Regions from separate parts of the Bradyrhizobium sp. USDA 4502 genome, predicted to be linked through region 3. Evidence: riboswitches for the same ligand, from Rfam matches in the RefSeq annotation. Region 3 holds a riboswitch; each other region holds the start of a gene.
The links. A riboswitch is a leader RNA that binds a small molecule or an ion and turns the genes downstream of it on or off. The one in region 3 is predicted to bind cobalamin.

Region 1: linked by a shared signal. The riboswitch ahead of metE (5-methyltetrahydropteroyltriglutamate--homocysteine S-methyltransferase) and the one ahead of ACVW1B_RS07790 (DUF1636 family protein) in region 3 are both predicted to bind cobalamin.
Region 2: linked by a shared signal. The riboswitch ahead of ACVW1B_RS30970 (TonB-dependent receptor) and the one ahead of ACVW1B_RS07790 (DUF1636 family protein) in region 3 are both predicted to bind cobalamin.
Region 4: linked by a shared signal. The riboswitch ahead of ACVW1B_RS32695 (TonB-dependent receptor) and the one ahead of ACVW1B_RS07790 (DUF1636 family protein) in region 3 are both predicted to bind cobalamin.

The regions. Positions count from the first base shown of each region.
Region 1 is NZ_JBSSGF010000001.1:725,882-729,958, reverse strand. Features, by position in the region: gene metE (5-methyltetrahydropteroyltriglutamate--homocysteine S-methyltransferase) at 1-1,781, opposite strand, end outside; cobalamin riboswitch at 1,884-2,083, opposite strand; gene ACVW1B_RS03285 (nodulate formation efficiency C protein) at 3,423-4,077, shown strand, end outside.
Region 2 is NZ_JBSSGF010000001.1:6,621,408-6,625,484, forward strand. Features, by position in the region: gene ACVW1B_RS30965 (cytochrome b family protein) at 1-104, opposite strand, end outside; gene ACVW1B_RS30970 (TonB-dependent receptor) at 107-2,206, opposite strand; cobalamin riboswitch at 2,491-2,685, opposite strand; gene ACVW1B_RS30975 (CobW family GTP-binding protein) at 2,914-3,843, opposite strand; gene ACVW1B_RS30980 (amidohydrolase family protein) at 3,845-4,077, opposite strand, start outside.
Region 3 is NZ_JBSSGF010000001.1:1,758,606-1,762,682, forward strand. Features, by position in the region: gene ACVW1B_RS07780 (cobyric acid synthase) at 1-1,105, opposite strand, end outside; gene cobO (cob(I)yrinic acid a,c-diamide adenosyltransferase) at 1,117-1,770, opposite strand; cobalamin riboswitch at 1,807-2,018, shown strand; gene ACVW1B_RS07790 (DUF1636 family protein) at 2,113-2,487, shown strand; gene cobW (cobalamin biosynthesis protein CobW) at 2,484-3,518, shown strand; gene cobN (cobaltochelatase subunit CobN) at 3,518-4,077, shown strand, end outside.
Region 4 is NZ_JBSSGF010000001.1:6,990,233-6,994,309, reverse strand. Features, by position in the region: gene ACVW1B_RS32700 (hypothetical protein) at 13-186, opposite strand; gene ACVW1B_RS32695 (TonB-dependent receptor) at 299-2,290, opposite strand; cobalamin riboswitch at 2,692-2,889, opposite strand; gene ACVW1B_RS32690 (FecCD family ABC transporter permease) at 3,002-4,045, shown strand; gene ACVW1B_RS32685 (ABC transporter ATP-binding protein) at 4,042-4,077, shown strand, end outside.

The sequences.
Region 1 (4,077 bases), 1.0 Mb from region 3:
TCGCTTCTGGGAATATCATCGCGAACAAACGACCAGTTCAAAATCGTTACCGGTCCGGTCAACATCGCCTTCATCGGCTTGTTGGTTAGTGATTGCGCGTAGCGCCACCAGTCCACGGTGATCGGCTTCGGCCGCGAGACGTCGCCAAACAGGATCGGTGGCCGAACGCAGCGCGAGCCATAGGATTGTACCCAGCCGTTTTTGGTAAATGCGAAGCCGGCGAGTTGCTCGCCGAAGTACTGCACCATGTCATTGCGCTCAAACTCGCCGTGCACGAGCACGTCCAGGCCAATGTCCTCCTGCCAACGGACAACACGCGCAGTCTCCTCCTTGAGAAACTTGTCGTATTGCCCGTCGCTCATCGAGCCTCTCGCGTGCGCCGCGCGGGCATTACGCACCTCTGCGGTCTGCGGAAACGATCCGATCGTCGTGGTCGGAAACGCCGGCAGTTTGAAGCGCTTGCGTTGGATCTCGGCACGGCTGGCAAATGGGCTGACGCGCCGTCGCATGGTCTGATTGATCGCACTCATCCGGACGGCGACATTGGCGTCACGGATCTTCGGGGAAGTTCCGCGGCGGGTGGTAACGCGCTCCGATTCCGCAAGAGCGTCGGCAACATCCTGATCGCCTGCGAGTGCCCGTGCCAAGGTCGCAAGCTCGCGAATCTTCTGAACCGAGAACGCAAGCCAGCTCTTGACATCGGAGGCAAGTTCCGTTTCGAGTTCAACATCGACCGGCACGTGAAGCAGCGAACAGGATGGGGCGATCTGTACGCGATCCTTGCCGAGCTTCGCAATGGCGGGATCGAGCCGCTGGCGCAGCGCCGACAAATTCGTCCGCCACACATTGCGACCGTCTATCACGCCGAGTGACATGACGAGTTCACTTCGCCCGGCAGCAATGATCTGATCCAATAACTCCGGCGCCCGAACCAGATCGACATGCAGGCCGGCAACAGGTAGGCGCAAGGCGGTGTGAAGATTGTCGCCAAGGTGGCCAAAATAGCTGGCAACCATGATCTTGATGGCCGGCCCTTCCTTGGCGAGCCGGTCATAGGCATGCAGCAAAGATTTTTTTGCCCCCTGATCCAGATCAAGGACCATACAGGGCTCGTCAAATTGAACCCATTCTGCTCCGCGTTTGGCCAATTCCTGCAGAACCTTGATATAGATCGGTATCAGGTCATCCAGGAGTGACAGTGGCTGGATCGCGGGATCCGCACTCTTGCCTAGCTTCAAGAAAGTGGCCGGACCGATCAGGACAGGGCGCGTCTGAAAGCCAAGGGCCTTGGCTTCCTCATACTCCTCGATAGGCTTGCGAGAGGAGAGTCTGAAAGTCTGCCCCCGATGAAATTCCGGAACCATGTAGTGGTAGTTGGTATCGAACCACTTGGTCATCTCCTGCGCGGGTGCGCCATAGCCGCGAGGTCCGTGACCGCAACTCGCATCCTGACTGCCGCTTTGTGAACCGCGTGCCATGGCGAAATACGTCTTGAGAGAAGCAGGCTCGGCTTTCGAGGCATAGACTTCCGGGATAGCGCCGACCATGACACTGGTGTCGAGCACCTGATCGTATAGCGAGAAATCGTTCGACGGAATGATGGTGACACCGAGGGATTTCTGGCGCGCCCAGTTCGCCGCACGTAGGCCGGCTGCGTCCTCGAGCAATTGCTGTTCGCTGATTCTTCCGGCCCAATAGCTTTCGAGCGCGAGTTTAAGCTCGCGTCTTGGACCGATGCGCGGCGTCCCGAGCGTGGCAACCGGAAGTGAGAGAAGAGACATAGCGTTAACCCCATGTTGGGGGCAAAGGCCATGGCGGACGCAGGCAGGAGACGTCGCGCGAGCGACGGCTGCTTGGCGCACCACCGGGACACCCCGCCCGTGGACGAACATATTGTCGGGGCAGGTCTCCTGGCTCGCGGGTCATCGCCACTGTCCGGCCTTCCCGAAGCCGCGCAGGCTTCAGTGACTCTGTTGGACAGCGGCTCGCCGCTCACAGTTGCGGGGGCAGCGCCGGCATCACCGGCTTCCCTCTTAGCTCCGGATAAAACAGGAACCGGAGAACCTCGACGACTTGGATTATCGGCAAGACAACTCCGCCGTCAACCTCTCAAATTGATGCTGCGACGTCTCCTACGTGTTGACGATGCACGGCCACTCTTGATCGCGACGTTGAAGGCACTCTCCAATCACAGATATCGGGGTGACCGTCTGCGAGGCGCGTTGGCGTCGGACCGCGTGTCAGATCATGGAAGAGACGAATGCGGCCTGGGCGATGAAGGTCACGGTGCCGAGACAGGACGCTCTTCACGCGATCCAGCTTTCGAACATTCATCGAGCCTTCGCTACGTCCCCCTTTCTCCACCAACAACCAGTGTGAATAGGCGCGCTATACGCTAAATCCGGCAGCGTACTCAGCGAGCATGTTGATCTACGACCAATCCTGGTAGGCGCCATGCGGACGTTTTTGGCGATACTGCGAAAAGCAAGCATAGTGAATCACTAACGAAAAGAGTAGCTCGCAATGAAAATGGCTGTTTGGAGTGCCCTCAGCGTCTTTGCTGCTGCCGTCTTTGCGGTCGGCCTGTTCGGCTGGATAGCAAGGCCACTTATGAACCCGGCGGTCAGACAGATGTTCTCGAACGTTTTGAGCAGTTCAAGCCGAAGCTAGCTCAACCCGAGGCTTGGCCTTCTTGCCCGGTCGATACGACTGCATGGAAGCGCAGCTCCTCCAATGTTGACTACGGCGACGAACAGATAGACGCCGGTCACGATAGCGGGCCATCACGCGAGCGGCGAATGCCATCGTCCCATCGTCTGCCTGACTTTTGAACTTGCGAGCGCCAATTCCAAATCGCTCGCCGCTGATGGGCGGCTTCGCCTCGTTATTGGCCATAAAGCGCCAAGCACAACCGGCTGAGGCACTCTCGACCTTGGCAGCAGCGGCAACGACCCCGGACCACACCGGTTCGGTGGCGGCAAACCTGCACCCAATTGTCGTCTGGCTCCTGGCAGCAAGGCTTTCAAAACTGCGCTGCTCGAAGATCCAGTGCGTGACAGGAATGAGCCACGAAAGTCGCTGCGAATAGGCTTAATGGCAACATAAATAAGGTGCGCAGGTCGGAAAGTCGACAAAGGCGGCACAAATCTGGTGCGAACTGCCTGCTATTGCCTGGCACGAAGAATGCAAGTCCTCGCTTGCCCAGGCTTCTCCTCCTGGGCTGGTCCAGCATTGCAAGTTGAAGCTTTGGCTGACCACTGAAGTTAGCGGCGCGTGACATCGAGGGACAGCGCCTGCTTGCGCGGGACATCAGCAGGTGCTCGCGTCACGTTGCCGCTAACTTCTAGCGATCTCGTAGAGCACGTCGAAGATTGTCCGCTTTGGAATTGACGCGTGCATGAGAACCAGATGGGCCGGCCGCAATGAAGAGAATGTCTGGAACGCGCGTGCTTTGGTTCTGTCTCGGTCGATCGCTGATCTGCCTGGCCGGGCTGGCAGCGACAAACAGCAACGTTCGCGCCAATGACAGCGCGCTTGTCGAAAGGGTCAAGTCAACGTGGCGAGCGCAAGACGGCGAGACTATAGAACAAATCATCTCCAAGGTCTCGAAGGTGGCTCACTTCGTCCCTCGGTCGTGGGGAGTCGCTGAAGGAATTGACCGAACAGAGTATGTGTACTTTTCCTGGACCAGGCATCAAGACAACAAATCAGACGAACAGTACGCAATCACTTGGAAGATCGCGACCGACGGAACGATCAAACTTGCATCGCCATATGCCAAGCCGATTGAATTTGGCTGGCGCGCCTTTGCGCTCTCATTGATCGCCAGTGAGGTCACCGATGGCGAAAGGGACGCAAATCTTCGCTTTCTGCACGATCCTGTTAACTTCAACTTCGTAACGACCGCACAAGGCAAGCTCGGCAATCTACTGCGGCACGGCCGGTGCCATATCATTGAGCCCGTTGCGGTGGATTACGTGGCGAAACCGAAGGACAAACCGACGAAAAAGGGTGATCTTTGGCGCGTTCTGCTTTTGGTGAACTGCAAGATCCCAGGGCCCCATTATTTTACTCACA
Region 2 (4,077 bases), 4.9 Mb from region 3:
CCGGAGATGAACCACATCGCGAACAGGAGACACGTCGCAATGCCGATCCAGCGATGGACGATATAGAGCCACCGCCGCCCGCGCCGGATCAGAGCGTTGCGCATGGTCAGAACTTCACGCTGACGGACAATTCGACGGTACGCGGCATGCCGAGCAGCCACTGCCCGGTGCCGTTCGAGGTCACCGCGTAGGCCTTGTCGAACAGATTGTAGAGGCGGAACGCGACCGTGGTGCGGTCATCCGGCTTCCACCTGACGCCGCCATTGACCACGTTGTAGCCTGGCCGCAGCTGGGTGTTGGCAAGATCGGAGTACATCGCACCGACGATCTGCACGCCGCCATAGGCCGACCAGTTGGGCGCGAAGTCCCAGGTCAGCCAGACGTTCGAGACCTGCTGCGGCACGTTGACCGGGACATTGCCGTTGAAGCTGACGATCTTGCCGCCGGCCACCTGGCTGTTGTTGTCGTATCTGGCGCGCAGCAGTGCAAGATTGGCGTCGACGCGCCAGCCGTCGCTCAGTGCGAGCCCGATCGATCCTTCGACCCCGCGGGATGATTGCTGGCCGATCTGCAATGCCAGGCCGCCGGTGGGATTGCCGGGATCGGGAATCGTGAGCCCGGTCTTGACGATCTCGTAGGCAGCCAGCGTCCACTCGCCGCGGCCGCCCCAGAACGACTGCTTGACCCCGATCTCGGTCTGCTTGCCGGTCGCAAGCTGGAACGTCTTCTGCGTGGTCGACAGTGAGATCAGATTACTGACCGGATCGACGCCGACCGCGTACTGGCCATAGAACGCGAGGTTCTTGATCGGCTCGTAAACGAGCCCCGCGCGCCAGCTGGTGCCCGATAGCGCCGTCTCGAAACTGTTCGCCGGCGTCTTGTAGTCGGTGCGATCCACCTCGGGACGGTCATACCTGACACCGGTCACCAGCGACAACTGATCGGTCAGCAAGAGACGATCCTCGGCGAACAGCGCGTATTGATTGACGATCGCATTGAAGCCCGGCGTGGTCGCCGTCGTCGTCGCGAAGAACGATCCCGGATCGAACACGTAAGGATTGACCGACGACGCGCCGCCATAGGGCGAGTTGTTGGTGTGGGTGAAGTCGATCCGGTTGACGTCGAAGCCAGCGACGACCTGGTTCGCAAGGCCGAACACGTGACCGCTGAAGGTCGCATCCATCCGGTTGCCGAGCTGCTTCTGGTCGTGGAAGATCTCGATGTAGCTCGCGCGATCGATCAGCCGGGTCTTCGGATTCCAGGTATAGTTTTCGATGTCGCGCCAGTGCCGCTCGCTGGTCAGGTAATACAGCGTGTTGTTGACCTTGATGCCGTCGGCGACGTCCCACTCGGTCTTGAACTGGGTCCAGCTGTCCTGATAGCGGATCGCGCTGTCCAATGCGTTGTAGTTCTTGAAGCGCAGCGCATCCTGGATCGAACCGTTGATCAGCGGCGTGCCGAAATAGCGCGACGGGCTGCGGTCGCCGTAGTCCTCCGACAGCGTGAAGGCCAGATTGTCCGACGCCTGCACCCGCACGGCAGCGGAGACCACCGCGTTCGAGGTCTTGTCGCGATCGACCCAGCCGTCCGACATGTTGCCGGTGGCGTTGATGCGGTACGACACATTGGGATTGATCGGACCGGTGCTGTCCACCGAGAGCCGCCGGGTCATGTTGCTGTCGAGCGAAACTTCGGCCTCGTTGTAGGGCGTATTGAGCGGTTTCTTCGGGATCACGTTGATGACGCCGCCGATCGCGCCTTCGCCGTACAGCACCGAGGCCGGGCCGCGCAGCACTTCGATGCGCTGCGTCGACCAGGTGTCGTAGGGGAACGTCAGCGTGCCGGAGCCGATATAGAAGCGCGTGCCGTCATACAGCGTCATCACCGAGTTGCTGCCGGCAAAGCCGCGGGTGCTGAACGACAGGCCGCCATTGCCGGGTGCCGGCGTTGCGATGAAGCCAGCCGCGTCCTGGGTGACGGCATCGAGCACATTATGCTGGCCGCGTTCAGCGATGGTCTGCGCCGTGATGATCTCGACGCTGGCCGGCGTCTGCAGCGGCGTCAGATTGAGACGACTGCCGGTGCCGCCCTGCGTGGTGGCATTGAGCGTCGGCGATGCCGATCCCGGTACGCCCGACGCTGCGACGCGCGGCGCGTTGCCGGTTGTTGCGATCGTCGCGGGCCTCGGCCGCGCCGCGGCGGCCACGGCACGGCTTCGCGCCGCGGGCTTCGGCCTTGCCACAGCGGAAGGCGCGACCTCAATCGGATCGAGCCTGGTTGGTGGAGGCGTTTGTGCCGAGCCTTCGGCCGGCAACAGCAGCGATGACAGGGAGCAGAGAAGACCGAGGCGCCATTTGCGCGCAACGGGAGAGGACGGAGACATGAAAAGGACTCGCGGTAACGTGGCACGTCACCGCGAACGCGGACTGGCGCATTGCCCAAAAGGCAGTGCTCCGATCCCACCAGGACGCCCCCGCCCGATGTGCTCGCGTGTGACCACGACTGACGGCAGGTCTCCTGGCTCACGGGTCATCGCCTGTCGACGCCTTCCCGGGCCGATGGCCCAGTGGCAATTTGACGAAAGGCTCGCCGTTTACAGTTGCGGGGACAGCTGCGGCATTGGGGTTACCCTCGCACCGCATTCCCTTTTGATCCCCGAAGGGAACCGTCGGCAAAAACGATAGGTGCTGGCTGCAGGGCTGTCAATTCGATGCGATTGTCGCACACATGCTTTGCGAGATGCTGCTGCGGCGATGACACAGCGACGTCGAGGGCTGACGCCGAAAGGCAACCCGTCATCCTGAGGAGCGCGGCACGCGCGTCTCGAAGGATGCACGGCCCGGCTGGTGGCCGATTCATCCTTCGAGACGCTGCTTCGCGGCTCCTCAAGATGACGGGAAACGTAGGTTCGCGTCACTGAGCCTCGACACATCCCTGCATCACCTCATCAATCTCCGCGCGCGACAGCGCACCCATCTCGGCGATGAACACGATGCGCGTGCGCGGCACGCCGGGCGACGGCACGCCGCCCGCAGCCAGGGTCGCGCGGCCGCCGGCGAGTTGAAGCACGGTCAGCCGCCCGGGCTGCTCCACCGTCTCGAACAATCCCTTCGCCCGCGCCAGCTTCGGCGCCAGTCTGCCGATCGCCTGCTGCAAGCGCGGCAGCACGACGGGCCGCTCCGAGGTCCAGCTCAGCGTCTCGAAGCGATCGGACGCCGGCCGTCGCGGCGCGGTCTCGCGCGGAGCCGGCACATGATCGAGGTCCGTCGGGAACAGCAGCGCGGCCGGCACCTCGCCATGCAAGGCATCAACCACCACGGCCGCCGGACGCGCCGCGCGCACGGCGTCGCGGATCGCGGCGCACGCAGCGGCGTCAGTCAGATCGACCTTGCTCAGCGCCACCACATCCGCCGCCCGGAGCTGCGAGCGCAGCAGCGCATCGTTCAGCATCGCCGCAGGTTGCGTCGCGTCGACCACGCACAGCACCGTCTCCAGCGGCGCCTCCTTCCAGATCACGGGATCCATCAGGTTGCGCACGATGTCGGCGGGATCGGCGATCCCGCTGGTCTCGATCACGATGAATTCGGGACGCGGATCACGCCGCAGCAAGGTTGCGAGCGTGCGCAGCAGGTCGCCCTCCAGTGTGCAGCAGATGCAGCCATTGCTCAGGCTGACCACGCCGTCGCCGGCGCCGGCGATCAGCTCGGCGTCGATATTGATCGCACCGAAATCGTTGACCACGGCGGCGATGCGCCGCCCTTGCGCATGCGCCAGCAGATGGTTGACGACGGTGGTCTTGCCCGCCCCGAGAAAGCCCGCGACCAGCAGGATCGGGACCGGCACATTAGCCTCCGGTGACGGGCCGGCGCACCGGCCGGCCGGGACGCGCCGCGACATCGAGCACACCATCGCTGATCAGCGGCTGGCCGCTGACCACGAGATGCCGCACGCCCTCCGCCGGACGATTCATCGCGGAGAAGGTCGCGCGATCGCTCAACGTCTCGTAGTCGAACACCACGACATCGGCGTCGGCGCCGACCTGCAGCCGGCCCTTGGCCCGCATCGCCGGCGTGCTCG
Region 3 (4,077 bases):
GTTCGGTCATGGTGGTTGCGACATCGAGCAGCCCGAGGCCGCGTGTTTCGCCGGCGGGCCCCTCGATCCCTTCAGGGTCGGCGACGGTCTGACCAAGCATCTGATATCCGCCGCACAGGCCGAGGACATGGCCGCCGCGGCGATGATGTGCCAAGAGATCGATGTCCCAGCCCTGCGCGCGCAGGAAGGCGAGATCGCCGCGGGTCGATTTCGAGCCGGGCAGGATGACGAGCTTCGCATCACCTGGGATGGCTTCGCCCGGACGTACCATCACGAGATCGACGCCGGGCTCCAGCTTCAGCGGATCGAGGTCGTCGAAATTGGCGATCCGCGACAGCGCAAGGAACGCGATCTTGCACTGGCCCGGCTTGCGCGCCTCGCCGAGCCCGAGCGCATCTTCGGCCGGAAGTTCGCCGGCGCGGACGAACCAGGGCAGCACGCCAAATCCGCGCCAGGCGGTGCGCTCTTCGATCAAGCGATAGCCGTCATCGAACAATGTCGGATCGCCGCGGAATTTGTTGATGATAAAGCCCTGGATCATCGCGGCATCATCAGGGTCGATCACCGTCTTGATGCCGACGAGCTGCGCGATCACGCCGCCGCGGTCGATGTCGCCGACCAGCACCACGGGCACGTCTGCTTTGCGCGCAAAACCCATATTGGCGATATCGGCTTTGCGTAAGTTGACCTCGGCGGGGCTGCCGGCGCCCTCGACCAGCACCAGATCGGCGCGCTGCTTCAGGCGCGCAAAACTCTCCAGCACCGCGCCCATCAGCGATGGTTTCATGCCGGCATATTCGCGCGCGCGTGCGGTGGCGATCCGTTTGCCGTGCACGATGATCTGGGCGCCGACATCGGTCTCGGGCTTGAGCAGCACCGGGTTCATGTCGGTGTGCGGCTCGACGCCGGCGGCGAGCGCCTGCAATGCCTGCGCGCGTCCGATCTCGCCGCCATCGACGGTCACGGCGGCGTTGTTCGACATGTTCTGCGGCTTGAACGGCAGCACGCGCAGGCCGCGCCGTCGGGCGGCGCGGGCGAGGCCGGCGACGATGAGCGATTTGCCCACGTCCGAGCCGGCTCCCTGGATCATCAATGCGCGCGCCATCGTGATGCCCGTCAGAACTCGACGCCCGGCTGGGCCTTGATGCCGGAGCGGAACGGATGCTTTACCAGCGTCATCTCGGTGACCAGATCGGCAATCTCGATCAGCTCCTCCTTGGCGTTGCGCCCGGTGAGCACGACATGGGTCATCGGCGGCTTCGACGTGGTCAGGAAGTCGACGACATCGGCGATCGCAAGGTAATCGTAGCGTAGCGCGATGTTGATCTCGTCGAGCACGACCATGCGCAGGCTCGGGTCCGCGATCAGCTGCCTGGCCTTTTCCCAGCCGGCTTGCGCTGCCGCGATGTCGCGGGCGCGATCCTGCGTCTCCCAGGTAAAGCCTTCGCCCATGGCGTGAAATTGACAGAGATCGCCGAAATGCCCGGTGAGCAGGCGGCGCTCGCCGGTATCCCAGGCGCCCTTGATGAACTGCACCACGGCGCAGGGAAAGCCGTGAGCCACACAGCGCACGATCATGCCGAACGCGGAGGACGATTTTCCTTTGCCGGCGCCGGTATGAACGATGATCAGGCCCTTTTCACCGCTCTTGGTCGCCATGATGCGGTCGCGGGCGGCCTTCTTTTTCGCCATCTTGTCCGCGTGGCGCGCATCCGGCGAAAGATCGGTGCCGACGGCGCCGTCTTCAGCGTCCTTTCCATCAGAAGTCATCACATTCCTTCGGCTTGACAAGTGCGAGGCTTGGACGAATGGTGGTCCTGCGTTGGTTCCTGTCCTACGACAGGCGAAGAGGGAATGCGATAGGGCTCCGCTAAATCGGGCCCGAAGCGCAGCCGCCCCCGCGACCGTGACCGGAGAGATGCCCAAGCCACTGATTCCATACGGAGTCGGGAAGGTGGGCATCGAAGGGTAAAACCTGCTCCGCAAGCCGGGAGACCTGCCAACGCAGCATGTTGTGAAACCGGCGGACGGGGTGTTCCGCGACGGGGAACGAACCTGTCCAAAATCGGTTCGTGTGCCTCATCGCTTCCCGCTGTCAATCCAGGAAGGGCGATGAGCGTCACACTTCATGTCTGCATCACCTGCCGCGCCGGCCAGACGTCGGCGGAAGGTGAACTCGCGCCCGGTGCACGCCTGCATGCCGCGCTTGTCGAGGCCGGCGTGCCCGATGACGTCAATCTGGTTCCCGTCGCATGCCTGTCGGCCTGCAGCCAGGGCTGCTCGGTCGCGCTCAGCGCGCCGGGGCGCTGGTCCTATGTCTACGGCCGACTGTCCGCTGATAATGCCGCGGATGTGATCGCCGGTGCCTCCGCCTATGCGGCGGCGCCCGACGGCATCGTGCCGTGGCGCAGCCGTCCGGAAATCTTCCGCAAGCAATCGCTCGCCCGCATTCCACCTCTTCCCGTCGTGCCGGAGGCCGCAGAATGACCACGCTCGCCAAAATTCCGGTCACCGTCGTGACCGGCTTTCTCGGCTCCGGCAAGACGACGCTGATCCAGCATCTGATCCGCAATGCCAACGGCAAGAAGCTCGCGGTGCTGGTCAACGAATTCGGCAGCGAAGGCGTCGACGGCGACATCCTGAAGTCGTGCGCCGACGCCAATTGTCCGGCCGAGAACATCGTCGAGCTCGCCAATGGCTGCATCTGCTGCACCGTCGCCGACGATTTCATCCCGGCGATGGAGCAGTTGCTGGCGCGGAACGTGAAGCCCGATCACATCGTGATCGAGACCTCGGGGCTCGCCCTGCCGAAGCCGCTGCTGAAAGCGTTCGACTGGCCGGAGATCCGTTCGCGGATCACGGTCGACGGCGTGATCGCGCTCGCCGACGCCGAGGCCGTCGCCGCCGGCCGTTTTGCGCCTGATCCGGCCGCGGTGGATGCGCAGCGTGCAGCGGACGACAATCTCGACCACGAGACGCCGCTGTCGGAAGTGTTCGAGGACCAGATCGCCTGTGCCGATATCGTGCTGCTGACCAAGGCGGATCTCGCCGGGGCGGAGGGGATCAAGGCAGCGAAAGCGGTGATCGCGGCCGAGATGCCGCGCGAGGTGCCGATGTTGCCCGTCGTCGACGGCACGATCGACGCGCGCGTGATCCTCGGGCTCGGGGCGGCGGCGGAAAGCGATCTCGCGGCGCGGCCGTCGCATCACGATGGCGAGGAGGAACACGAGCACGACGATTTCAATTCCGTCGTGATCGATCTTCCGGAAGTTTCGGATGTCGACGCGCTGGTCGCCTCGATCAAGGGGCTGGCGCGCGAGCAGAACGTGCTGCGCGCCAAGGGCTACATCGCGGTCGAAGGCAAGCCGATGCGGCTGTTGGTGCAATCGGTCGGCGAGCGGGTGCGGCATCAGTTCGACATGCCCTGGGGTGCCCGGGCGCGGCAGTCGAAGCTCGTCGTGATCGGCGAACATGCCGACATCGATGAAGCCGCGATCAGGGCACGGCTTGGTGTCTGATGCACGTCGTCTTCCGCGAGAGCCGCGGCCTTGAGGAGACCGCGACGCCAAGGGACCTCGGCCAGGATCCGGCCGATCTCGTGGTGTTGTCGTTTTCCGACAGCGATCTTGCTGCCTTCGCGGCCGGCTGGCGGCGCGGCCGTGCTGCGCTGCCGTCGCTGCGGCTCGCCAATCTCGCGGAGCTGCGCCATCCGCTGTCGGTCGATACCTATATCGAGCGGACGCTCTCGCACGCCCGCGGCATTCTGGTGCGGCTGATCGGCGGCGAGCCCTATTGGTCATACGGGCTGGCCGCGGTGCATCGGCTGGCGAAGGAGCGCGGCATCGCCCTGGTCGTGCTGCCGGCCGATGGCCGCGACGATCAGCGGCTGGATGAATTCTCGACCTTGCCGGTCTCGACGCTGCGCCGTCTGAAGGTGTTGTGCGACAAGGGCGGCCCGGTTGCCGCTCAGGCCGTGATCGCGCAACTGGCGCTGGCGTCCGGACTCTATGCCGGGCCGGTGGTCGGCGAGATCGATCTTCCCGAGATCGGCGTCTACGATCCCCGGCGCGGAGCCAT
Region 4 (4,077 bases), 5.2 Mb from region 3:
CTTCGCCGCGCCTCACAACGGCTCGTCATCATTGCCGTAGCGGTCGAGCTTCGGCGTGGCGATGTCGCCGTCCTCGTAGTACTCGTCGTCCTGTAGCGCTGCGGGTGGCGGAGGTTTCTTCGACTTGTCGTCGGCCTTGTCTTTGGTCTTCGTGCCGCCCTTGGTCTGCTTCCCGGCCTTGGCCATGCGTTTCCCCTGCGCGGGTCAAATCAGCTGCCGGAACTCTACCCCAGTTTCCGTGCGTTTGTAATATTCGGAGACGGTGCGGCGGGGCACACCCGCCCCACCGGATCATGCTCTAGAACGTCGCGCCGGCCTTTACCATGTAGGTGCGGCCGGGCAGCGGGTAGGCCGAGAAGCGGCCCTCGGTGAACGTGCTCGCGATGGCGTAGTCGTAATAGAGCGCGTTGAACAGGTTGTTCACGCTCAGCGACCAGAAGAAGCGGTCAACTTGCCCGCTCAGCTTGATATCGGCGGTGGCGTTGCCGGGAATCCGGCTCTGGGTGTTGGCCTGGTCGTTGTCCATGATGCGCGAGCTCCAGGCCCGCACCGTGGCGTCGAACACCAGATAGTTCTGCCAGATATTCCAGGTGACGCCGAGATTGCCGGTGTAGCGCGACACCAGCGGCACGTCGTTGCCGGCCCAGATGCCTTCGCGGAACACCGCGCGGGTGATCGCCATGCCGCCGCGCAGGGTGACGCTGTCGCTGACCTTGAGCGCCGCGCTGGTCTCCGAGCCGTAGCGGCGGGTGGGGTCGAGGTTGGTGTTGAAGAACAGCACCGGGTTGAAATGGATCTCGTTCTCGAGATCCATCAGATAGACGCTGGACTGGACCTGGAAGCGGTTGGTCCTGACGCGAAAGCCGCCCTCGACATCCTGCGAGGTCTGGGTCTTGAGCTGGAAATTCTGCGGGATCGGGGCGAAGGTCAGTGGGTCGAATGACGGACCCGACGCGACGCGTTCGTCGACATCAGGCGTGCGGAATGCGCGTGCCGCGCGGCCGAACACCGAGAAAGTGTCGGTCAGGCGATGCTCGATGCCGACATGCAGCGCGTATTGCGTCTCGTTGCTGTCGAGCGGTGCCGCCTGGGTGTCGAATGCGAATGGCGCATTCGGGTCGTAGCGATCGCGCGCCGAGATGCTGGTGTTCTGAACCCGCGCGCCGTAGGAGAAGTCGGTCGTCGGCAACAGGCCCAGCGTATGTTGCCAATAGCCGGCCACGGACTGCTGCTCGATACTGTAGATGTGGAACGGGTCGACGCCCTGATAGGCGCCGCGCGCCTCGCGGAAGGTCGAATCGTAATAGTCGATGCCGGTCAGGATCGTCGACGGCACGCCCAGCATCACGTTCTTGACGCTGAGCCGCGGCGTCAGCGACCAGGTCTGCAGCGCGGCGTCATTGTAGGTCGAGGCGAAGCTGATGGTCGGCACCGTGCCGAAGAAGCCGCTCTGCGTCTCGCGCTGCCGCCAGCCGCCGTCGACGATGAGGTCGACGCCGTTCATCAGCGTCTTGGTGAAGCCGGCGGTGACGCTGGCGGTCTGCTGGTTGGCATAGTCGAAGGGCGTCGCGGCGCCGCGGCGATCGGTGAGCAGCTCGTTCACGCCGATCGACGGATCGACCAGCCGTCCGCCGGGTAGGCCGAGCTTCTGGTCGCTGCCGGTGACGGTCAGGAAGGCGGTGAGATCCGGCGTCGTGTAGTTGATGTTGCCGACGGCGTTGCGCTGGTCGAGCGCATTGTTGACGCGGTAGCCGTCCGACTTGATGCCGTTGCCGTAGAACGAGGTGGACCACGGGCCGGAATTGAGTGCCGCGGAGACCGCGGCCATGCGGGTGTTGAACGAGCCAACTCCGGCCTCGGCCCGCATCGTCGTCGGCGGGCCGCCGACGCCGGTCTTGGTGATGATGTTGACGACGCCGCCCACCGCGTTGTCGCCGTAGAGCACCGCGCCGCTGTTGCCGCGCGTGATCTCGATGCGCTCGATCGAATCGAGCGGAATCGTGGTGAGGTCGAAGCCGGCCTTGTCGACGTCGTTGAGGCGGCGGCCGTTGAGCAGGAAGAGGGTATTGTCGGTCGCGAACGCGCCGAAGCCGCGCAGGTCGACCGACGTCTTGGCGCCGTTCGGTCCGCCATAGGGCGTTTGCAGCTGCACGCCCGGCACCTGCGCGAGGATCTCGGGCAACGACTGCACCGGCGAATGCGCGATGTCGTCGGCGGTGATCACGGCCGAGGAGGTGCCGACAATGCCGGCGAACTGGCGGCCGCCGGTGCCGCCCGTTCCGGTGGCCACACCGGTCCCTGTCGTGCCCGATCCGGCTCCGCTGCCTGTATTGTTGCCTTGCGAGGTGCCCGGCGCCGGGCGTCGCGGGCGCCGGCGCTTCGTCAGCGGCCGGCCTGGCGCGCGTGACGTTCTGGTCGCCCGGCTTGGTGACTTCGATCGCCGGCAGCTGATCGGGAGCGGGTGCCTGCTGCGCCCGCGCTGCGGAGACAAGGAATGCCGGCGCGAGCATCGTCGCCGGCGCGATCATCGTCGACGCGAGCAGAAGCGCGCGGCGCCGCCGATGGAAAGGGAAGGAGAACATAAGAAAGGCCTCGGCAACGTCAGTGGCACGTCACCGCGAACCAGTCTCACCATCGTGCTCACAGCATCAGGTGAAGCTCATGCCTGTACTCCCCGACCGGCAGCATCGCGTGTGACCACGGCTGACGGCAGGTCTCCTGGCTCGCGGGTCGTTACCCTTCGTCGCCTTCCCAGGACCGAGATTCCCAGTGGCCTGTGACGAAGGATTCACCGCATACAGTTGCGGGGGCAGCCGCGGCGTTGGGGAAGTTTCCCCGTACCGCATTCCCTTTTCATCTCATGAAAGAACCGTCATGTTCATCTAGGGTTCGGCCGGGTAGCAAAGTCAATCCGGCGGAAGTCGGGCAATGGCCGTGCGGCCACGGTTTTTGTCGAGTGTCGCTTGTCTGCCACGACGATCGCTGTAAGAGCATGGATCCGATGAGCGTGCAGGATTTTGCCTTGGCGGCCGAGGTCGCGGCGCGGCGCCGGTGGGGCGCCACCGCGGCGCTGCTCGCGCTTGTGCTGCTGCTGCTGGTGATCTCGCTCGGCATCGGGCCGGTGCGGCTGTCGCCGCTCGCGGTGATCGAGGCGCTGTTCGGCGGCGGCAGCGATGTGGCGCAGGTGATCGTGCGCGAGATCCGCCTGCCGCGCACCATCCTGGCATTCGCGATCGGCGGTATTCTTGGGCTGTCAGGCGCGGCGCTGCAAGGGTTGCTGCGCAACCCGCTGGCCTCGCCGTCGCTGTTCGGCGCGCCGCAATCGGCCGCCTTCGGCGCGGTGCTGGTGATCGCGCTGGGCCTCGCCGATGTGCGCTCCTACGCGCTGCCGGTGGTGGCGATCATCGCCGCGTTCGGCTCGGTGTTCGCGCTGCTTGCGATCGCCGGCCGCAATGCCGGGCTGTTGATCCTGATCCTCGCCGGGCTCGCGATCTCGAGCTTTGCGGGAGCCGCGACCGCGCTGGTGATGAATCTCTCGAGCAATCCGTTCGTGGTGCTGGAGATCGCGTTCTGGCTGCTCGGCTCGCTGGAAGACCGCAGCTTCCAGCACGTCGCGCTGGCGCTGCCCTTCATTATCGCAGGCGCCGCCATCCTGCTCAGCCAGGCGAGCGCCTTCCGCGCGCTGACGCTTGGCGAGGAGGCGGCGCAGAGCCTCGGCGTCGACGTCGGGCGGTTGCGGCTCTTCGTGATCACGGGCGTGGCGCTCGGCGTCGGCGGCGCGGTCGCAGTCACCGGCACGATCGGTTTCATCGGCCTCGTCGCGCCGCATCTGATGCGTCCCGTGATCGGTCACGATCCGGCGCGGCTCTTGGTGCCGAGCGCGCTCACCGGCTCGGCGCTGCTGCTCGCCGCCGACATCGCGGTGCGCATCATTCCCTCGACCTCAGACATCAAGGTCGGCGTGCTGACCTCGATCATCGGCGTGCCGTTCTTCCTCTATCTGATCATGCGCGAACGCCGCGCGCTCGGCGGAGGCGTGGCATGACGCTGCTCTCGGCTGCCGCGCTCAATGCCTCG